2 regions of the Halalkalibacter kiskunsagensis genome follow, and region 1 is predicted to be linked to the other one. Evidence: a T-box and tRNA genes for the amino acid it is inferred to sense, from the RefSeq annotation. Region 1 holds a T-box; the other holds one or more tRNA genes.
What was found. A T-box is a leader RNA that pairs with one kind of tRNA and senses whether it is charged. The one in region 1 lies ahead of argS (arginine--tRNA ligase), so its partner is inferred to be a tRNA-Arg.
Positions count from the first base shown of each region.

Region 2: it encodes a tRNA-Arg, which carries the amino acid that the T-box ahead of argS (arginine--tRNA ligase) is inferred to sense. The anticodon was not compared.

Region 1 is NZ_JAXBLX010000001.1:148,087-159,992, forward strand. It holds gene argS (arginine--tRNA ligase) at 1-1,113, opposite strand, end outside; T-box leader at 1,161-1,367, opposite strand; gene SLH51_RS00610 (acyltransferase family protein) at 1,621-2,712, opposite strand; gene SLH51_RS00615 (spore germination protein) at 2,979-4,550, shown strand; gene SLH51_RS00620 (Ger(x)C family spore germination protein) at 4,576-5,778, shown strand; gene SLH51_RS00625 (GerAB/ArcD/ProY family transporter) at 5,846-6,946, shown strand; gene SLH51_RS24630 (YczF family membrane protein) at 6,943-7,176, opposite strand; gene SLH51_RS00630 (carbon-nitrogen hydrolase family protein) at 7,487-8,251, opposite strand; gene SLH51_RS00635 (Fur-regulated basic protein FbpA) at 8,741-8,944, shown strand; gene SLH51_RS00640 (NUDIX domain-containing protein) at 9,039-9,479, opposite strand; gene SLH51_RS00645 (hypothetical protein) at 10,486-11,346, shown strand; gene SLH51_RS00650 (DUF1569 domain-containing protein) at 11,689-11,906, opposite strand, start outside.
Region 2 is NZ_JAXBLX010000049.1:3,677-15,582, forward strand. It holds gene SLH51_RS20475 (BrxA/BrxB family bacilliredoxin) at 32-460, shown strand; gene SLH51_RS20480 (hypothetical protein) at 618-983, shown strand; tRNA gene SLH51_RS20485 (tRNA-Arg) at 1,063-1,137, shown strand; gene SLH51_RS20490 (malate synthase G) at 1,298-3,481, opposite strand; gene SLH51_RS20495 (hypothetical protein) at 3,977-6,613, shown strand; gene SLH51_RS20500 (NAD(P)-binding domain-containing protein) at 6,693-7,850, shown strand; gene SLH51_RS20505 (mandelate racemase/muconate lactonizing enzyme family protein) at 8,389-9,483, shown strand; gene SLH51_RS20510 (ABC transporter permease) at 9,494-10,459, shown strand; gene SLH51_RS20515 (carbohydrate ABC transporter permease) at 10,551-11,432, shown strand; gene SLH51_RS20520 (TolB-like translocation protein) at 11,486-11,906, shown strand, end outside.

The sequences.
Region 1 (11,906 bases):
CATCTTTTTGCCATCTTTCAGAATGAAGCCAAATGGAATATGCTTCAACCCTTTAGCCCATGAATAACCCATCTTTTCTAAGACAAGAAAGACTTGTTTAAAGTGTAAGCTTTGCTCATGACCGACTACATAAATCGCTTGCTCGAAGTTGTAATTTTCATATCTGTAAACAGCAGCAGTCAAATCTCGAGTGGCATACAACGTCGCTCCGTCCGATTTCTTGATCAAACATGGTGGTAGGTTTTCCTCCGTTAAATCAACGACTTCTGCCCCTTCGGATTCAGTAAGGAGTTGTAAAATTGTTAGCTGCTCAATTGTACGGTCCATCTTGTCATTATAAAAAGCCTCCCCTTGGTACGAGTCAAAGGTAACATCCAGTAATTCATATATTTTAAAGAACTCTTTAAGTGATTCATCTCTAAACCATTTCCAAAGAGCTAGAGCCTCTTCATTACCTTCTTCTAATTTTAAAAACCATGATCTAGCTTCGTCTTCTAGAGAAGGATTTGACTCTGCTTCAGTATGAAATTTCACATAAAGTGCCAATAACTCTTCAATTGGATTTTCTTTTACATTACTCGCGTTACCCCATTTTTTATACGCGACGATTAGTTTTCCGAATTGAGTTCCCCAATCTCCTAGATGATTAATTTTTTTAACAGTGTAACCACACTTCTGGGCAATAGTTGAAATAGCATTGCCGATTACTGTTGAACGTAAATGTCCCATTGAGAAAGGTTTAGCAATGTTAGGAGAGGAAAAATCAATTACAATGTTTTTACCTTCCCCCATCTGAACAAAACCATAATTTTTGTCTTCCATTAAAATTGTTTCTAGAATTTCTTTACTAACAGTTTGCTTGTTTAGAAAGCTGTTTACGTAAGGCCCATTTGCGACAACTGTTTCGAAAAGGGGATGTTGGATTTTATTCGCTAATTCCAATGCGATCGCCTGTGGAGACTTCTTTAAGATTTTAGCAAGAGAGAAACAAGGAAAAGCCAAGTCACCTTGTTCTTCAAACTTAGGCTTCTCAATTAACTGTTCCACTTCACTTTGAGAGAGTGAAGTTACATGCAATGCAATTTCTTCGGCATAAAGCCTTTTTAATTTCAACTAAAACACCTTCCTTTGCTTTATAAAATAAAAAAATCCCGCCTCCTACTAGAGACGAGATTACCCGCGGTACCACTCTTTTTGTTCATCATGAACCTTCTTACTATACTTGTAACGGTTTTAACCGGCTAAACCCTACTGTTTTCAGGTTGCTTCTCAGAAGTGCGCTTCATTATGATATGACTATTAGGCTTCCACCATCCCTAACTCGCTTTAGACATTGTCATAACTACTCTCTTCATCACAGAATTTTCATATTTTTCATATCAGGAAGCGGTGGGACGGTTCTCGTGCTTCCTCTCCCTTTATACCGCGCCAGTGGGTGGCTCGCTGAACCCCGAGAAGCAGTGGGATGGTTCTTGCGCTTCCAGAAAAATAAAGAGAAGTTCTGTTAACACCTTTCTACCCTCTATCAAAACTACTATGAACGTGACAGTTGTACCGCCTATAATTTTAGGAAAACCATGTTTGGACTGTACTTCTACATGCATAGTGGCTCTCTTTTCCTCAAGAGAAAGCACGAGAACCGTCCCTGTGCTTCCTCGGCTTCCTCGGCTTTTCTTTTGGGATCGTCAGGAGATTTCCTATCAAATACTTACTAAATGGAATATAGGAAAACATTTTTGATACTACAATTGATCCAATCGTACAAAAAACAGCAGCAAATAAAAAATAGCCTAGTGGACTAAGAAAAGCAATGGTTGGTAAATAATAAAGAAATACTTTATGAATTAAGTAAATCGTAAAAGAATATTTACTTATTAGCAGGATCGTCTTTGGTGTCCTCTTTAGTTTGGAAGTCCAGGTAATGATCAACAATATAACACTCACCGTATAAAAAATGTAGTCTACTCTTTTCGATGAAACCTCTGGTAATATGTCGCTTCTTACCAAGAAAACAATCAAAAAGAGTGCAAGTACAGGAGTTATCGTTAACACCATTTTATGCTCTTGAAGCTTTTTCTTAAAAGCCTCATAATTTTTCCCACAATAATAGCCTAAAACAAAGTAAAAAAGCCACCCAACACAAAACAGCCAATACCCTCTTTGCCAAACATACTCTCCCACAGATGTTTGAACTGGTTCTGTAAAATTAAAGAAGATTAGATAGCTTGCATTTATGATAAAAGCTATGCTTAAAACTCTAGCAGGAGACCACTGTTTTAAGTATTTATGAAAGAGTACGTGTAGCAAGTAGAATTGAAAGATAATTAAGATAAAGTAGCCAGTGTACCCTCCTAAAAATAAATTCAAGACAACTTGCTGAAGAAATTCATATTGGGACTTACTTTCAATTGCTGCAAATACCACGGCCATAAAAGCAAATGGTACTAATAAATATTTAATACGTTTCCGAAAAAAGTCTTCAGGAACTCCATTTGGATAGGCATGAGCAAGCAGCATTTCAGAAAGAAAGACAAAAGCTGGGGTTCCAAAAAACGCCATAAACCTTATAAAAATTAAGACATATTCATCAAATTGAGAAATCGAATGATCGTAATTGGTTAATGTCGTGTTAACAGCATGTGTCAAAACAACTGCTAAGCAAGAAATTGATCTAAGCCAATACGCTTCCTTTATGATTGATTTATCTCCCAATTAGACCTCCCCCTCTCATTTAACCATTTATGAAAAGATTGGTCCAAACCTTCCCTGATTAATCATGTTAGATGTAATTTGATTCATAGTACCTATTTAGTCGCTTCAGAACAAGCTGTTTAAACAATCTTTTAGGATTTTTTATAATTTAAAGAGGAAGCGGTGGAGGAAGCGGGGGGACGGTTCTCCCCATGCTTCCCCCTACTTCCCTGAATAGTCTTAGCAAAATTAGAACAAAATAACAGGAAAGTTGGGAGGGGATACGTTTGAATATTTATAGAAAGAAGCTTTATAAAAAGCTACTTAATGATAAACAAAACGATCATGTTCAGACCCCAACTGATTCACATTTGAATGAGGAGCCATTACAAGAGAATTTACAAGAGAATTTGGATAGTATTATGCAGGAATTTGGCCACTCATCTGATTTTGTTAGTCGGAAGTTTATATTGGGTCATCCAAGGTCAATTCATGTAGTAGCCCTATATATAGAAGGGTTAGCAAACGAAGATTTGGTTAATGAACTCATTACTCATGCCCATTCTTTATCCTTAGAGTCAGCTGAACTATTGGAAATCGAAGAAAATGAGAAATCTTATATTGAAAATACCTTTAATCTCACAAGAGAATTGGTATCAACTGTTGGAAGCGTAAGTGTCGTTAAAGATTATCGGAACGTTCTCGCCTCTCTTTTGGATGGAAATACGATTTTGTTATTTCAAGGTATGAATCATGGGTTAATTGTTAGTACATTAGGCAGTAATTATAGAGCCATCACTGAACCTACTTCAGAAACAGTAGTGAAAGGCTCTAAAGAGGGATTTATCGAATCGGTTAGTGAGAACACAGCAATGATGCGTCGACGTCTGAAAACAAGAAAACTAAGAGTAGAAAGAAGAAAAATGGGTGATCTCTCAAATACGGATATAGCCATCATGTATATAGATGGCATTGTAAATGATAAGGTTCTAGATGAAGTAAGAGAACGCTTAAATAACATCAATGCTGAGGCTATTTTAGAATCCAACCATATTGAAGAGTTGATTGAGGAAAAAAGAATCACTTTATTTCCTACTGTGCTTAGCACGGAAAGGCCAGATCGGTTATCTAGAACCTTAACGGACGGAAGAATAGCCATTTTTGTGGAGGGAACACCATTTGCTCTCGTTGTTCCTAATGTATTTCCTGACTTCCTTAAATCAACGGAGGATTACACATCTCGCTATAGCATAAGTAGTTTAATAAGAATTTTGAGATACATCACTTTTCATTTTTCATTATTTAGTTCGCCTATATATATTGCATTAATTACATATCATCAAGAAATTATCCCGACTCATTTCTTGATTAGTCTTATGGCCCAACGTGAAGGGGTTCCTTATCCAGCTTTAATTGAGGCCATGTTATTAGAAATTACATTTGAAATTTTAAGAGAAGCAGGTGTTCGTATCCCTCGGGCGATTGGTCCGACAATATCAATCGCTGGAGCTCTCGTTATTGGTGATGCAGCAGTATCGGCAGGTTTGGTTTCTCCTGCTATGACAATCATCGTTGCTTTGACTGCCATTTCAAATTTTACAATCCCTTCATATACTTTGGCGAATACGACTCGAATTCTACGTTTTTCATTTATGATTGTGGCGTCTATTTCAGGTCTTTTTGGGGTGGCTTTAGGGTATTTTATTATGATGGCACACTTATGCAGCTTACGGTCATTTGGACTTCATTATTTATCACCATTTGCCCCATTTTATTTAGCTGGCAATAAAGATGCCATTCTTCGGTTTCCGTTTTCTCTATTAGAAAAAAAGAAAAAGGCTAATACTTTTAAAAACTAATGATTCGTGTAAATGAGTTGATGATATGAAATCTAGTTGGTCAAAGGGAATGTCCATTCTATGTATGGCAGTAATCATACTTTCAGGGTGCTGGGATCAAAAGGAATTAGATAACATTGCTTTAGTTACTAGTGTTGGAGTTGATACAGCCACTGAAGAAGATATGTATCTTTTTACGTTTCAAATTCTCATCCCGCGTCAAGTGACTCCAACCATTGGAGGAGGAGGGGGAGACCAGGCCCCTATTACCATTATTACTCAAAAAGGAAAAACGATGTTTGAAGCAGTGCGCAGAGCCGCTCAAAAGACACCAGGTCACCTGTATTTCCCTCATATGCAATTGATTGTATTCAGTGACGAAGTAGCTAAGGAAGGTGTAAAAGGATTTTTAGACGTATTTGAAAGAGATCACGAATTACGCCCTCTCACTACTGTAATCATTACCAATGGAATTGCGGCAAAGACTGTTTTAAGCACTCTGACTCCGATTGAAATGAAACCGTCTGAAAGCTTGCTTGAAATAAGTGAAATGAGTGTAAAAAGAGGGGCTTTTACAGCTAGAGTTGATATTGATGAAGTCATTAAGGCTGTTGGGACAGCAGGGAAAGATCCCTTTATCGGAGGAGTGAAAGTGATTGGAGAACCCCCTGAGGATAGTACTACTAATATTCAACAAGTCGAGCCCAAAGCTGTTATTGTTGCCGATAATATTGCCGTTTTTCAAGGTGATAAGCTGAAGGGTTGGCTACAGGAATATTCTGCAAGGGGGTTATTATGGGTGCTAGGCAAGGTGGAAAGTACGATTGTAAATGTGGAGTGTGAAGAGAAAGAAGAGAGTATTAATGTAGAAATCATACGGTCAAAGTCTCAGGTTATTCCTCTATTAAATAAGGATCAACCAGAATTTACTGTTAAGATATTGGCTGATGCAAACATAGGCGAAACGGAGTGTTTTATTAATTTAACAGATTCGAATGAAATTGATTTGATTCAAGAAAAGGTTATGAAAGTAGTTAAGAAAGAGGCAGAAGATGCTATCTCTGAAGTACAGAAGCATCAGAGTGATGTTTTGGGTTTGGGAGCAGCTGTATTTCAGCAGGATCCAGAACAGTGGGGATATTGGGAGAAGGATTGGGACAATCATTTTAGTAACGCAAAAGTGAATGTGGAAGCTCAAATATTTATTCGTCAATCTGGTTTACGCAATAAACCACTTGAGATACAGTAATGAGCTTCATTAGACATGAGAGATCGAACGTTACTAATACTGTGAAATGAAAGGGATGTTAATTCAAGTGAAGAAAGAAAGAATTAACGCATGGCAACTGTTTTGCTTAATTGTTTTATTTGCATTCGGTACAGCTCTTGTCGTTAGCTATGGAGCTGAGGCGGGACGGGATGCTTGGCTTGCGATCTTCATGGGTGGCTCAGTGGGAGGAACCGTTATTTTTTTTATTTATGGCTCTCTCTATAAACTATTTCCTACGCTTTCGTTAATTTCATATTCCCAAAAAATAGTCGGGAGATGGATTGGGGGTTTGTTGGGGCTCGTTTTCATCCTTTATTTTCTTCATGGTTCTGCAAGGGTTCTCAGGGATTATGGAGATTTAATTAGTGCATCAATGTTTACGAGCACACCCTTATTTTTCATACATTTCTTAATGATACTAACAATGATGTTAGTATTGAAACATGGCGTTGAAGTTCTAGGAAGAATGGCAGAGCTTTCTTTTATTCTTATTATTGTGTTAGGTTTTTTAGGGGTTATTTCCGTTTTAATGTCGGGTAAGGTAGAGACTGAGAATTTATTTCCTATTTTAGAAAATGGTCTTTGGGGGCTGTTTTCCACTTCGTTTCCAAGTTTATTTGTAGTTCCTTGGGGAGAATTGTTGGCCATTACTTTACTTTTACCTTATTTAAATAAACCACGCTCAGTAATGAAGACAGGTTTATCAGCTGTCCTTTTTAGTACGGTCGTTCTAAGCTTCACCATTATGTTAAATATACTAGTTCTTGGTGCTGATGTATTTACTCGTTCCAATTTTGCTTTGTTTGACACAATTGGAAGAGTGAGCCTGATGAAATTTATTGACCGTTTGGATCCGATTGTTCTTTTAACCCTTATTATTGGGGATTTGTTTAAGATGGGGATTTTCTTTTTAGCAGCTGTTATCGGTACTGCGGATCTTTTTTATGTGAAGGATTACAAATCACTTGTTATTCCTATTGGGATAGTCATCTTGTTAGCATCCTTAACGGTGGCCGGGAATTTTGCGGAGCACGTTGAAATTGGAAGTGATATGCTTCCTCTTTATGTTCATCCCTCAATTTCAGTTATTATTCCAGGTTTATTATTGTTCATCGCGTTGATTCGAAAGCGTATGAAAAGAAGCTAAGCTTTTTTTGTGCTTATTTTTTTATAAACAGGATAAAGAATCGTTTTGAAAAGAAGAAACAATAAACTTATTAATAAAAGGTACACGACGGTATCCATCATCTTATACTGATGGACAAAAGATTCGATGGTAGGATAAATATTTCGACCAATCAATAATTGAAAAGAAAAGTCAACTAAATGAACTAGCAAAAGCAAAATTAGAAAAATTGTCAATATTTTCAAACTCACTCATCTCCTCTAGGTGGTTACACTTCTATGGTTGCAGTTTCCCTATTTAAATATTCTTTAATTTGATTTTTATTTGGATGAAGCAATAGTTGGAAGCAACGGGACGGTTCTCGTGCTTCCTAAGGATAAGGAGAAGTGCAGTAAACACCTCTCCACGCAACAACTACCGAAAGGCTGACAGTTATAACCTTTATAACTTTATGAAAACCGTGCTTTAGCCTGTCTCCACTATACGTAGTAATTCTCAGTAATTCTCTTGTTCTCTAGAGGAAGCACGAGAACCGTCCCCGTGCTTCCAGTGCTTCCAAAATCAATCAACATAAATAATTTCAAAATTAGAAGAAATTAAATTCATATCGTCCAAATTCCAATCAAACATTAAAATTGCCGATTGTGCAGATTTATGTGAGAGAAGTCGTTTACCATTCTTAATAACCAAGCTTTCTGCTTCCCAAAAAGAAACAGTTGTATCTTCCCCAGTACGATTACACACAAATATAGGCAATCCAGTATCGATGGACCTGTGCTCCCACTCACCATTTGGTCCGTGCAAACCTGGCCCCCAAGATGAAGGAGCAACTAGGATTTCTGCCCCTTTAGTCAACAGTGTATCCGCAATATTTTTTGTATAGGAATCTGCACATATCAATACACCAACTTTTATATACCCCAAATCTATTGGTTCAATCACCTCACCTGATGCAGACCAATTATCTACCCTTGCAATCTTTTTTTGTTTTCCTATTAATTCACCTTTCTCATTTATCACGAAAACTGAATTGTATAGTTTATTATCCTGTTTTGATTTATCTGCACAACCAATAAATACAGTTGTTTTTAGCGACCCAACAATGTTATAAAAATGAGTCATCCATTTATCAGGTTGTTGTTTAATCCAATCCGTTCCAATGATATGAGTAAACTGTAATCCGCTAGTAGCTAATTCTGGAGTTATAACCCAATCCACATTTTTTTCTGATGCTTGTTTTACTGCCTTTTCTATAAGATTTTGATTATATTTAATATCACCAGCAATAGGTAATAAATGCAATAAAGCAATTCTTATTTTCCTCACCAAACTCCTCCTATTGGGCATCTAAAATTTCTCCCATTAAGATAATATTACTATGTTTTTTTACCTTGGTGTGATTTGCCACAGTATAAACTTAACCGTATATGCAACCTTAATGTATTTATTTATACATCATTGTTAATTATCATAGGGGTCTTAAACATTAGAATAGAAGCCCAATAGTAGTGCCAAGCATAGGGACAGGAACTTGTCCCCCAAAACCTCTTTTAACGATGCATCTGGCAATCCCACACCTCCAATTGTAAACATTTTATTAAGGAAATAAAGAAAAATGATCAAAAATCTCTAGAAAATTACGCCCGTTTCCATTCTCAATATGTAAAATTCTGTAACATATAAAAAATCAGTTTTGGATTTCCAATTGTTGTCTATAATACGGGTGATACTTGTTTTTACGTCACAAAGAGAAAAAGAAACCGAGCATACAGAATTGAATTGGAAGCTGTTCGATTAGTTAAGGAGATGATAGCAATGGGAGAATTGCGAAAACAAGTAGAAGCTCGTAAAGAGAAACTGATTAAAAAGCTTATTAACCTAGGGATCTACAAAAGTGAAGACAAACACTTATTTGAACTAACCCTTACAGATATTGAACAAATTTACACGTCCATAAAAAAGAGAAAATCATCAGGTACGGAGGGACAGGTTTATTGTCCCAAAATCACTTCAACTTAGGACAAGGTGCTTGTCCCCTTATCCTTTGGAACCCGATGAGGGGATCAGTTCTTGGAGAAGCATGAGAACCGTCCCCGTGCTTCCAAAAACTTCACTAACGAATGAACGCCAATTCTCTATTAGCGAGTGCATCCTTTAACCATAGAGGATGCATTTTCAATAAGTCTTGCGGTAGGTTTTGTGGTTCAAAAAATTTAATTTCTAATGACTCAGAAGAATTACATCGTAGATCTCCACCAGTAATTTCAGCAAGGAAACAAGTTGTTATAAAATGCACTACTTTACCATTTGGATAAGCAAACACCTGTGAGTTAGGGTCAGAGTACACACCAATGAGCTTTTTAATTCTTATATCTAAATTAGTTTCCTCTTTCACCTCTCTGATAGCGGCTTCAGAAACTGTTTCCCCTATCTCTATATGTCCTGAAGGAATACCCCATAACCCTACATCTGACCTTTTCTGCAACAAAATTTGTTTTTCCTCATTTAAAATAATAACTGCCACCCCAGCTTTTAAATCATTGATTCTTTTCATACTATAAACCTCCTTAAAATAATAAAAAAGGGTCCGAGGGGAAAGAATTCAACGCATAACAAATACGTTGAACCTTTCCCCTCGGACCTTTTATGTCAATAGGTGCCTTTTACACACGGTAAAAGATGCAGCCCTCGGTCACTGACCTACCTAGATAGCGGAACCCTAGCTGCAATTTTCCAGTTCACTTTTTATTTTACAGCTAATTCTTAGGAGATAAAAGATATTCCTTCACTACTACCTGTTACTTTAATAACAAATATCAATTTTAAATTTCTTTAATAATCTCTACTCTGTGATATGAAAAAGAGTGACAATTTATTAGGAAGCACGAGAACCGTCCCCGTGCTTCCCCTTAATTCTCTAAAAGACAAAGGGTATACTGATAGTACAAGAGGAGGCGGAAACCGAATCGGAAGAATGATTTTCGAAAGCAATTGAACTTGAACTTATAAAAAAGGGCCCAGATGAGTTTGCTTATCTCAAAAAGATAAAAAACGATTGAACAGCAATACAATAAAAATTACATTTTTGCGAAGATGGAATGTCAATTTAGTTACCCCATTGTGATTAAAAACCAGATGGTTCATTAAGAAGAAACGAAATCCCTTCTTTATGTATCTCGGATCAACCTTTTTATTATATTAAAATAATGTCCCATTCTATAAAGGTGTTGTTCAATTATATTGCCCTTTTCATGAAGAAAGATGCTTTCCTAATTTCAGAAAAGCGCCCTTTCGTTGAAGATTAATAATATTATGGAATGCAACTTAATCCGGCCTACGCATTACTTTGCGGTCTATGACAAGAACCCTGTCACCAAGCCTAAAAGAAGGAATAGATTTATTAAATATCGAATATATATATTTGTGGATTAATTTCCCATTCGCAGCTCCCTCCTTTAGAAGAGAATTCTAGTCTTTGGATAGCATATTATTAATTAAGTTAGAGATGTTTAACCATATTGGTCCTATCGGCAAACGTAATGAATGAAGGGAGCTTCTAAATGAAGGAATTAACAGACCTTTTGAAAAAAGAAAAGGCACTTACTCTCACGGGGTTTTTAGGATTGGTTTTAGGAGGATTATGTCAGAGTTACATTCTTTTATTTGGGGCTCAGGTTGGATTGGAAGGTGATTTAGCCAAAGCCGTTTCATTTAATATTGCTTTAGGGATTTTTTTGCTCACCACAGCTATCATCGTCTCATTTGCAAATTTTTCACATAAAGCAAAGATGATCTTTCGATGCTTCTATATTATCACTGCACTTTATAGTTATGGAATCGAAACAATACAACACTTTAGAGGGATCGACCCAAGATTCACTCAAGTAGGAAGTCCTTTAGATGGAATATTTGGTTTACTATTTGGATTAGTCTCCATAGCAATGATTGTATTTTATGTTATTTTGGCAATGCAATTTTTTCGCAAGGATAGTATGAAAACAGAACGTTCAAGAGTGATTTTAGGGGTTCGATATGGTATGTTTTCAACGATGCTGGCTTTTGCAGCAGGAATATGGATTATTACAATACAAAGTAGATTTATAGGAGAAAGTGGCAATATTATCTGGCTTCACGGTTTAGGGTTTCATGGTTTGCAATTAGTTCCTTTAATCGCTTGGTTATTGGAAAAACAGAGTCGTTTTATAGGGATGCGCATGATCCATTTGAGTGGTCTATCTTGGTCTTTTTTTATAATATTAATTGCCTTACAAACCATGCTTGGACGGACAATTTTTGAAATGTCATATATCATGATCGGTACTGTTATCTTTTTCGTCATTTCAATCGGTATTTTAGCTATAGTTATTTATACAGTATTAAAAGATAGAAATATAAAAACTAGTATATCGCAAAATGTATAGAAACAAACTGCCATTAAAAAGTGCTGCTGAAGATATCGGCATCACTTTTATTTTTTTGGGCATGAATGTTATAAATAATGTAGGTTTATAAAGTTTGATTAAAATGATGCTAATAACCTTGATAAACGAACAAATAGTAATAGCGTGTTTTGAAAAAAGATTGATCAAAACACGCACTTATTATTTTCAATTGAATTTATTCTTTTATAAAAAAGGTTGATTATTCCTTTGGGCTTTCCTCCATTAAAGCGCCCGATTGTGGAATATCATTATTTGTTATTTCAGGTGTATTGATTTTCAATTCCTGTCACGTTCAATCTTATTTAAACTTCTAAAGACTAACTAAACTCCAAACTGTTTTAAATGATGATCAAGGTGCTTGTAAATTCCTTTTCCCCATTGTTCGGTAGTAAGTTTACCGAAAAAAGGATGTGGATGGATCGTACACTTCTCTGGACCATTATTTTGGAAGGTTATAATTTTTTGTTTCAATTTTTTCTTTTCTGTTTCAAATTCTTTTTCTTCTACTATCAAAATGGTTGGAATTGTAGACATATTTT
Region 2 (11,906 bases), on a different contig from region 1:
AATAGAAGAATGCTTGAGAGGTGGAGAGATAATGCAATTTAATTTTTATATGAATGACGTTGTGAACATTGCAAGACAAGAAATGGTTGAAGCAGGTTATGAACAATTACAAACTTCTGAAGAAGTCGATGAAGTATTGAAAAAAGAAGGAACGACACTTGTAATGATCAACTCTGTATGCGGATGTGCAGGAGGAATTGCTCGTCCAGCAGCAGCGTATATGAAAAATTACGAAACAAAACCAGATCGCTTTGTAACTGTTTTTGCTGGTCAAGATAAAGAAGCTACATCAAGAGCAAGAGAGTATTTCACTGGTTATGCTCCTTCTTCACCATCATTTGCTCTTTTAAAAGATGGTGAAATCAAAACAATGGTAGAACGCTTTGAAATAGAAGGACATGAGCCGATTCAGGTTGTTCAAAAACTCGAGAAAGCATTTGATGATTACTGTAAGGAATAGATTATTAGCACCTTGGGAAAAGCTTGAAGGTAAAGACCTTTGAGCTTTTTCCTTTTTTATGTCGGAAGGAAGTTTAGAAACAATTATTGACAGACTTCACGTGAAGGGTATGTATGGTATAATGAACTATAAGTTAAATAAGGAGAGTGTGCAACAAATGCAAGCTTTGTATGATCAAATTCAAGTGTATTTAAATATGGAAGAGGAAATTACGTTCAAAGAATTTAGCGATTACTATCGCAAAGTTCTCGCTGAATTAAGTGACGTTCATGAGTCTTTAGATGAAGAAATGGTTTGGAAAAGCCTATTCATTGTTGAGAATGTTATGTCTAATGCAGAAGGACGCGCTAATTCTGCAAAGGGATCTGAATCCAAGAAATATGCAAAAATGGCACAACGTCTTCAACTATGGGCGAAAAACCTTGCATCACGTTTAGGGGAAGCTGGCTATACAGAAGAAGACATTAGCGAACGCTTTAACCAAATGCTTGAAGAAGGGTCACCTGCGACTGAAGCAAAGTAGTATTCAAAAGTAAGAGAGAATTGATGCTTGACTTCTATTCTCTCTTACGTTAAATTAGTATATGTCGCTTGTTATTAATGCGCCTATGGTGAAAGGGATATCATTCAAGATTCCGGTTCTTGCGTTGTAGGTTCGAGTCCTACTAGGCGCGCCATTTTACCTCTATAAATTAAAGTAACTATCCTCTATTCAATTCTCTTTCCTCACACTCTTATACAACATCATTTTAACGTACAACTCTATTACGTAGAATACCAATCCCCCTCACAAAAGATTCATGAAAGAGGCGGATTGCTTTTTAGTTCAATAGAACTTTAGTTAGTTTGAGCTTGAAACATCGCTTTTGCTTCTTTACGACGTCGGTGTAAAATAGGCTCTGTGTAACCACTTGGCTGCTCTTTGCCTTTAAAGACTAAATCCAAGGCCGCTTGGAATGCAACTGAATGCTCATAGTCAGTTGCCATCGGGCGATAGTTAAGGTCTCCAGCATTTTGCCGATCGACAATTTTTGCCATCCGTTTTAAAGTTTCAAGCACTTGCTCCTTCGTACAAATACCATGGTGTAGCCAATTGGTCATATGTTGACTGGAAATACGAAGAGTAGCACGATCTTCCATTAATGCTATATTGTTTATATCAGGTACTTTTGAACAACCGATTCCTTGGTTGATCCAGCGAACAACATAGCCAAGAATTCCTTGAGCGTTGTTATCTAGTTCTTGTTGAATATCTTCTCGGTTCCAGTCCGAATTTTTGGCAATTGGAATTTGCAAAATAGAATCAGTTAAATCGTTAGAGCGTTTGATTAATTGGTCTTGAACAGTCGGTACGTCAGTTTCATGATAATGGAGTGCATGCAACACAGCTGCTGTCGGGGACGGAACCCATGCCGTGTTTGCACCTGCCTTTAGTTGACCGCTCTTTTGCTGTAACATATCAGCCATTAAATCTGGCATAGCCCACATGCCCTTGCCAATTTGAGCGCGCCCTTTGAAACCGGTAGCCAAACCTACGTTTACGTTAGATGTTTCATAGGCGTTTAGCCATGTTGACAGCTTCATTTCATGTTTACGAATCATAGGGCCAGCTTCCATTGACGTATGCATTTCATCACCAGTTCGATCCAAGAAGCCTGTATTAATAAAGACTACTCTATCTTTTACTTGCCTGATACACGCCCTTAAGTTCAAGCTAGTCCGTCGTTCCTCATCCATCACACCAATTTTAAGAGTATTTCGATCTAAGCCTAACATGTCCTCAACGCGAGTAAAGAGTAGATTTGCAAAGGCTACTTCTTCAGAACCATGCATTTTAGGTTTAACAATATAGACGGATCCTTCTTCTGAATTTTTGAAATTTCCACGACCTAGTAATTCTTGCTTAGCTAGTAAGCTAGTCACGACACAATCTAAAATGCCCTCAGGAATTTCTTCTCCAGTTTGGTCAAGTACAGCACAGGTCGTCATCAAATGCCCTACATTTCGAACAAATATAAGGGAGCGCCCATTTAGTTTAAATTCTTCACCAGTAGGTGATGTGTATTCACGATCTTCATTCAGCTTTCGTGTAATAGACTTCGTACCTTTTGTGAAAGTAGTTGTTAAGTCACCTTTCATTAATCCTAACCAGTTTCGATACACTTCAATTTTATCGTTAGCATCTACAGCAGCAACAGAATCTTCACAATCCATGATCGTTGTAAGTGCGGCTTCCATTAAAATGTCTTTTACACCTGCTGGATCTGTTTGGCCAATTGGATGTGTACGATCGATCTGAATTTCGAAATGTAAGCCGTTATTATTAAATAAGATTGAAGAAGGGACGTCAGCTGCCCCTTGAAACCCGACAAACTTTGAAGTGTCTTCTATACTAATAGTTTCACCTGTAGAAAGGGAAACTATTAACTTACTATCACTTATTGTATAATTTTCGACATCTTTATGAGAGCCCTTTTCAAGGGGGATTGTTTGATCGAGAAAAGCTTTTGCATAAGAAATAACTTTCTTTCCTCGCGTCTCGTTATATGTTGCTCTCCGCTCAGCTCCGTCTTTCTCACTGATCGCATCCGTTCCATAAAGAGCATCATATAAACTGCCCCAACGAGCATTTGCAGCATTAATGGCATAACGAGCATTGTTTACTGGTACGACTAATTGCGGCCCTGCTTGAGATGTAATTTCTTTGTCAACTCCTTGAGTGGTGATCTCAAACTCTTCTACTTCTGGTTCAAGATAGCCAATCTCTTTTAAGAATGATTTATAGTTGTCAAAGTTGAATTTTTTGTTGTTTGCTTGATGCCAGTTACTTATTTTCTGTTGTAATTCTTGACGCTTTGACAGTAGCGCCTGATTTTCAGGAAGTAAGTCATGTACTAATTTGTCAAAGTCAGCCCAGAATTGTTCGGTCGTAAGTCCGCTATCTGGAAGTGCTTCAGAAAGAATGAATTCATAAAAATTTGGATCGATTTGAAGATTCCCTACTTTTTTGTACTTTGTCATTGGAATTCCCTCCTTAATTGGTTAAAGCAAAATAAAAATTATGTTTGCTTAAGGTAGTTATTATTCTTATACCTTTTATTATAGCGATAAAGAACCTCATAACGAAAATACATATTTCGAATAGTTGATATGCCTTATGGTTATATTTGCGAACTAACAAGAAAAGAAGAGGAGGAGATGGATCAATCAAAAAAATGTGCATGAGCAACCAATGTGAGACAGGCTGAGTGTTCGGATTAGATAGAAAAGGACAGCAATTGTCCTGCAAAAATATTAAATGGACATTTTTTTGTGATTTAACGATTGAATAAGGTATGGTATTAGGATTTTTAAGGTTTATAACTTAAGACAAGTTTTGATATTGATAGGTTTTTAACTTGAAAAACAAAAGCTGTCTGTTGAATGCGGGCAAATTGTAATCAAAAATATAGTTGTAAGTAAACGTTTACAAAAAAGTGGCGTAAAAACAAAGAATGTTATAAGGAGGAGTTCTTTTTGGAAAAAAACATTGGCAAGATAATAACTCTTGTACAAAAAGGAAATGACAAGAGTACCTCGAAGGAACAAGTAAGTTGGGCTGTAGATTACTTCAAAGACATCCTTGAGAAGAAATGGTTCACTGTAAATGTTTCAGACGAAATCAACAATAAGAAAGGAATCGGATTAACAATCATTATAGAAGACACACAATCAGATCCTTCCACAGATTTTCTATCAAAAGAAGATCAACCAATAGCACCTGAGTCTTTTGTAATTGAACGAGTAACAGTAAAGGATCAGCCAACACTCTTTGTCATTGGAGCTGATGTCCGCGGGTTAGTCTATGCAATTCTTGAGTTATCCGATATTGTACAAAACGCAACAGATCCGTTGCAAGAGCTACTTAACTTAACGCGAATAAAGGAACAACCAGCTAATCCAATACGTAGCGTGAAACGCCTATTTGTTAATGAAAAGCTTGATAAATCCTGGTTCTATGATAAAGATTTTTGGCGTGAATACTTATCAGAATTGGCAAATCAACGATTTAACCGCTTTAGTCTGGCTTTAGGTATGGGATACGACCTTGGACATGATCCAGATATTAAAGATTTTTACTTTTGTTTTGCATATCCATTCCTTGTATCTGTTCCTGGTTACAAGGTTAATGTATCTGACTTGTCAGAAGATGAGAGAAATAAGAATCTTGAAACACTGCGTTTTATAGGTCAAGAAACGAAGCGTAGAGGCTTAGAGTTTCAAGTTGGTATTTGGACACAAGCTTATGAACCAGAGGATAGCCCCGATATTCGCTATAAAATAAGTGGTCTTAATGAGGAAAATCATGCACCATACTGTCGTGATGCTTTGAAAACATTACTCACGGAATGTCCGGAAATCGATGGACTTACGATAAGGGTTCACTATGAAAGTGGAATACCAGAGCCAGCACATCTATTTTGGAAAGTTGTATTAGAAGGACCGGCATTAAGCGGGCGACCGGTCAATCTTGATCTTCATCCGAAAGGCATTGATGATGAGCTTTTACAGGTAGCTGAAGATAATGGAATTCCTTTTACGATTTCACCAAAGTTTTGGGCTGAGCATATGGGTCTTCCTTATCATCAAGCGGAAATTCGTGAAACTGAATTACCGATAGAACCAAACCCTGAAGCAGGTAAAATGATTATTACAACAACTTCTAGAAGGTTTACTCGCTATGGATATGCAGACTTCTTCAAAGAGGATCGTAATTATGATATTTTCTTCCGAATTTGGCCAGGGACGCAAAGAGTGCTTCTATGGGGGGATCCAGAAATGGCCGCTGAATACGGTCGAGCAGGAAGTTTCTGTGGTTCAACAGGGGTGGAATTGATGGAACCTCTTTCATTTAAGTCCCGAAAAACGAGTGAAACAACAACGGGAAGAGATCCTTATGTTGATCCATCTTTACGGTTGGGTCTCCAGGATTGGCGTAAATATTTGTACAGCTATCGTTTATGGGGGCGTTTATTATATAACCCTGATGCAAACCCGGAAACGTGGCGTCGCTATCTACGAAATGAATTTCAAACAGCTGCGGATTCATGTGAGAGTTCTTTAAAGTATGCGAGTAAAATTTTACCATTGTTTACGGTTGCTCATTCTCCCTCAGTCGCAAACAATAACTATTGGCCAGAAATCTATAGCAACATTATGATTGTTGATCAAGAGGAAAAGCCAGCTTATCATTGTGATGGACGAGAACCGGCTACCTTTAATCATGTCAGTCCACTAGATCCTGGATTGTTTTATCGAGTCGATGAATTTACAGAAGATATGATAAAGGATCAAATTAGTAGCAAAATTTCACCTATAGAAACTGCTAATCTTCTAGAAGAATTTGCTTCACTTGCTACACAACATTTAAGTGATGCCACAAAGGCGATCGGAAAACATCAAGAGCCGTCATTCCGTAGATTGGCTATTGATGTAAAAGTGCAAAGTGGCTTAGGTCTATTTTTTGCGAACAAATTCAGAGCAGGAACGGCTTTTGCCTTTTTTGAAAAAGTAGGAGACCCTGAATTGCTTAACCAAGCTTTAACCTATTATCGTGCAGCGAAAATAGCCTGGGAACAGGTAGTAGACGTTACGAAAGATGTGTATACAGATGATATCACATTTGGCTATGTTCCTTTCATGCGAGGTCATTGGGCTGACAGAGTGCAGGCAATTGAAGATGATATTGCCAATATGGAAAAGCAAATGGACCTTGCAAAAAAAGAAGTTTCATTGGAAGAAGTCGAGCGAGCAAAAAAATGGTTATTCCAGATTCAAGTGGATAATGTATCATCGTGTGAACACACACCTCCAACAGAATTTCAAAGAGGAGATGACATTAAGATTGCTTTAGAATTGCCAAATGCCTCACCTGAGGTGAATGTAAAATTAAAGTATCGCCAAGTAAACCAAGCTCAAAGCTATCAATCTTTAACAATGGAGCGGCAAGGAGAAAGAGTTGTCACAAAGATTCCATCGTCATACACAGATAGTCCATATCCGTTAGTTTACTATTTTGAAATAGAGACAGCGGATAATCAGAAACAGATGTATCCAGGATTTGATAACAGCTTATGTAATCAACCTTATTTTTCAATTCGTCAAAGCAGATAATCGAATAAAAGAATAATCAAAAAGGCGTGAAGCGAGTATCCTTCATGTCTTTTTGCCAAGATACAGGGAGGTTTTCAAAGTGAAAATAGGATTTATCGGTTTAGGAAATATGGGTTTGCCAATGTCTTACAATTTAATCAAAGCAGGATACGATGTATATGGTTTAAATCGTAGCAAATCAGCTGAAAAGGAGTTATTACAATATGGGGGGAAAATCGGATATTCACTAATAGAGCTAGCAAAGGAAATGGATGTTATCCTCACATGCTTACCGATGCCAGCTGATGTTAAAGAAGTTTACCTTGATGAAGATGGTCTGCTGCAAAATGGACATAAGGGTTTAATTCTAGCTGATTGTAGTACGGTTAATCCAGCATTAAATCGAGAAATATTTGACGAAGCAAGGGCCCGCAATATTGAATTTTTCGATGCACCTGTTAGTGGTGGCACTGCCGGGGCTCAGACTGGGACTTTAAGTATCATGGTTGGAGGGAATGTTAAAACATTCGAAACGGTAAAGCCTGTATTGGAATCAATGGGCAAGTACGTTGATTATGTTGGGGAAAGCGGAAGTGGATCGTTGGTGAAATTAATTAATCAGTTGATGGTTGGCACCCATACACAAGCGGTAAGTGAAGCTCTTGCTTTGGCTGAGCAAAATGGTCTAGACCTAGATCAGTTAGTGAAAATTCTTAGCGCAAGTCTCTCTCAAAGCCGTGTGTTAGAACGTCATTATAATGATTTTATATCTAAAAATGACTATGAGCCAGGCTTTGCTTTACAACTTTTAAGCAAAGATTTAAACTTAGTTGCTGAATTGGCTGAGGAAAGTATGGTTCAGCTGCCTATAGGTAGTCGTGTCCGAAACCTAGTGCAACGGGCTTGCTGTCATGAGTTAGGGAGCAGTGACATGTCAGCAATGTTGAAATTTCAAACGAAACAAGACGAACAAAATAGAAATGATGAGCCTTTAAAAACGTTTGCGGTCTTTTTACCGATGAAGGATGCAGTGAAGAGTCAGACATACCGTGCAAGCCATCTTCAGTTTTTAGATGATAGACGAAATGAAGGAGTATTGTATGCGAACGGTCGCTTTGTGGATGGAGCAGGAGGTTTGGTAATTTATTTAGCGAGGTCTGAAAAAGAGGTGGAAGATTGGGTGAGAAAAGATCCCTATATTATTGAAGGTGCACGTGATTATGAAATTCATGAGTGGGAAATGGTACCGGGAATGTAAGCGTGTTACTAGTCAAAGGTGTTATACGAAGGTAGATAAGATATGAAAGGCCAACCGAATTGCTGGTTGGTTTTTTCTTTTTGGATTCCCCCCTATCTAATTATATTTCGTTATTATAGCAAAAGGGAGAATTTAAATAAAAATAGTAGACTTAGATCGTTTGAACAAACAGTTTTTAACAGGTCTATAATTGCGAAAAATTTCTTCGTCTATACAGAGATTTTAATCAAGACAACAATTGACATCTGATTGTTTTAGAAAAAAATTCCTTGGTCAGTAAACGAAAGATCGGTGTGCTATCAAGGGATTTGGCGATGTTTATACAACAAGACAACTTTTGATATACGATCCACTTTTAATAAAAAAACAAAAGCTGTCTGTTGAATGCGGGTTGTGAACAAGCAAAAATGAAGTTGTTGGTAAGCGCTTTCAAAACGATGCTTTGAAAATGGAAACGTGAATTCTTCTATTACCTTAAAGAAAGAATGTGTCGGAATTAGTTTAGGGTGTAGCTGAAAGAAAAGAAAGGGGTCTTAAGATGAGGATACAGAGCATTGAAACGTTCTCGACAAAGGAAGTTTGCTTGGTTCGGATACGAACTGATTCTAAAGAAGAAGGATTCGGTCAGGTGGCTCCTTATCACGCGAATCTTACAGCCGAGATCTTACATCAACAAATCGCTCCACATGTTCTTGGAGAGGACCCAATGGACATAGAGGGTATCGTTGATCGAAGTATAGAAGCAGAGCATAAGTTTCCAGGCTCCTATATATGTAGAGCGGTTGGTGGAATTGATACGGCGTTGTGGGATTTGAAAGGGAAGATCGAAGGAAAAAGCGTATGTGAACTATTAGGAGGTAAGCCTAAGCCCATTAAGGCTTACGGTTCGAGTATGAGAAGAGATATTTCTCCACAAGATGAAGCCGATCGCTTAAAAAGATTAATGGATAGCCAAGGCTTTGATGCGTTTAAAATTCGAATTGCTAACAATTTCGGTAAAAACGTTGATGTATGGCCAGGGAGAACTGAAGAGATAGTTCCAGCTGTTCGCCGTGCGATAGGAGATGATGCAACCTTATTAGTTGATGCAAATAGTGGTTACACACCAGAGAAAGCAATTGAAGTAGGGAGAATGCTTGAGACTTATCATGTTGGACATTTTGAAGAACCTTGTCCTTATCCTGAAATTGAATGGACGGCAGAGGTGACGAAAGCGTTAAACATTCCTGTAGCAGGCGGAGAACAAGATAACTGTTTATCTCAATGGAAACGAATGATTAATATGAGGGCGGTTGATATTGTTCAGCCAGATGTTTGTTATCTGGGTGGAATATCTAGAACGTTGAAAGTGGCTAAGATGGCAAAGGAAGCCGGGTTACCATGTACTCCTCACGCGGCAAATTTGTCAATGGTAACCGTTTTCACACTCCACCTTCTAGGAGCAATTGAAAATGCGGGGCCATACGTAGAGTTAAGTATTGAGGATACACCTTGGACCAAAGATTTATTCCACCCCGTTCTAAATGTAGTAGACGGGATGGTTGATATCCCTAGTGGCAATGGTTGGGGAATTGAAATTAGTGAAGAGTGGTTAAGAAAAGCTAATTATAAGATCACAGAACTTAAGAGTTAGGAGGTTCATCATGCTAAAAACGGAGGTTCGATCAAAAAAACAAGTCCCAATTATAGATAGAAAAACAAAAATGAAAAGGTTATGGACACAAATTGTTTTACACCGATATTTCTACTTATTGATGCTCCCTGGTATCTTGTATTTTCTCGTCTTCAGATACGCTCCTATGTGGGGGTTAATCATTGCCTTTCAAGATTATAATCCGTTTGCTGGAATCATGGGAAGTGAATGGGTCGGGTTTGCCCATTTTATAGATTTGTTTACGTATGAGTATTTCTATACGTTACTACGAAACACATTAGTTATTAACTTTATGAACTTGATTCTATATTTTCCAATTCCGATCATTCTAGCTTTGATGTTAAACGAAATTCGTCACGATGTATTTAAACGAGTAAATCAATCGATCGTTTATTTACCTCACTTCTTATCTTGGGTTGTTGTAGCTGGCTTAACTTTCTTTATGCTTTCGACTGATGTAGGTGCGATCAATAAGATAATCAATAGTTTAACTGGAAGTACTGTCTCATTCTTATCAAATGATAAGTTGTTTTGGATTATCGTTACAGTTCAGAGCATTTGGAAGGATGCAGGTTGGGGAACGATTATCTTTTTAGCAGCAATTGCAGGTGTTAATCCAAGTCTGTATGAGGCTGCAGTTATGGATGGTGCGAATCGGTGGAGACAGATTTGGCATATTACTATACCTGCTATCCGAAATGTCATCGTCATCTTACTCATTCTACGGATGGGGAACATGATGGATGTTGGATTTGAACAAATTCTATTAATGTTGAATCCTTTGGTCATGAATGTTGGGGATGTATTTGATACGTATGCCTTCATGCAAGGGATTTTAAGAGGAGATACGAGTATCGGTGTAGCTGTTGGGATGTTTAAAGGGGTGGTTGGTCTGATCATGATATTAGGTGCTAACTGGCTCAGTAAACGATTTGGGAACGAAGGGATCATGTAACTTTATAGAATGAAAGGCTTACCGAATTGAGATTGTTAAACGAGAAAGTTGTGAAATTAAGGTTTAATTAATGAAAAAGGAGGTTGTCTGCATGAGTTTTGTGTCAAACAAGCGTTTCACTGTAGGAGACTATTTGATCTATTCAACTACAGTACTGGTATCGCTATTGTGTTTAGCCCCTTTCCTATATGTAGTTAGCGTTTCGCTGACAGACCCAGAAGTGTATGTGCCATTTCAGTTCAATATTTTACCTGAAAAATGGTCACTTGCATCGTACATGTATTTATTGTCTACAAATAGCTTTTTAAGTGCATTGAAAAATACAGTTTACATTACGGTAGTAGGTACAATCTTCAATATTTTCGTGACGTTTACGATGGCTTATGCATTAACGAAGAAGTCATTGCCTGGTCGCACATTTATTTTATATGCCGTTGTGTTTACACTCGTTTTTAATGCCGGAATTGTACCAAATTATTTACTTGTTCAAGGGCTTGGGTTAATCAATTCACACTGGGCACTAATCTTAGTAAGTTTGACCAATGCTTGGAGCTTGATCGTCGTAAAGAGTTTCATGGACTCACTTCCACCGGAATTAGAAGAGTCTGCGAGAATAGATGGCTGTAGTGATATTGGGGTATTTATTCGAATTATTATCCCATTATCAATGCCGGCCATTGCAACCTTTACACTGTTCTTTGCAGTTGCTCACTGGAACACGTACTTCAATGCTTTAATTTATTTAACAGATTCTTCAATGTGGACGCTACAAGTGTTAATCAAAACGCTTGTTATTGACTCGGGATCAAATGCTGTAGGGCAGGCTGGAGCAACGGGAGATCAAGCGACTCTTCCACAAGAGACCATTCGAATGGCTTCCATTGTTCTTGCGATTCTGCCAATCTTAGTTATTTATCCGTTTCTACAAAAATATTTTGCGAAAGGAGTGATGTTAGGGTCTGTAAAAGGTTAAATAGAATGGATTAATGATTGCTTTCTAAATAAAAAATGAAAGGAAGTTGATTAATGACTATTCACAAGGTTGATAATAAACCATTTGAAGGACCTCATGTATTAGACGATCCACCTGAATATCATCAGAAATTGCTAGATTATGGGGAGCGCCCCTATTGGTCACCTGATGGGAAGCGGATAGCTTTTATAGATAACAATTATGGAGATGCTTGCGAAATTGATATTGCAACAAGAAAGGTTACAAATCTCACGAAAAACTTAGGGGAATATCATTCCTTTTTACGTGTTCTCTATCTACCTAACGGCGATTATATTTTAATTGGGCCAAAGGAGTTTAAAGACCGTAATGTGAGTCGTCATATAGAGTCAGAATTGTGGATTATGGATAAAGATGCGAAGACATCACCGAAGCCTTTAGGGCGAAGAATCTCTGAAGGGTGTGGTGTATCGACTACGACCAATCTAATTACGT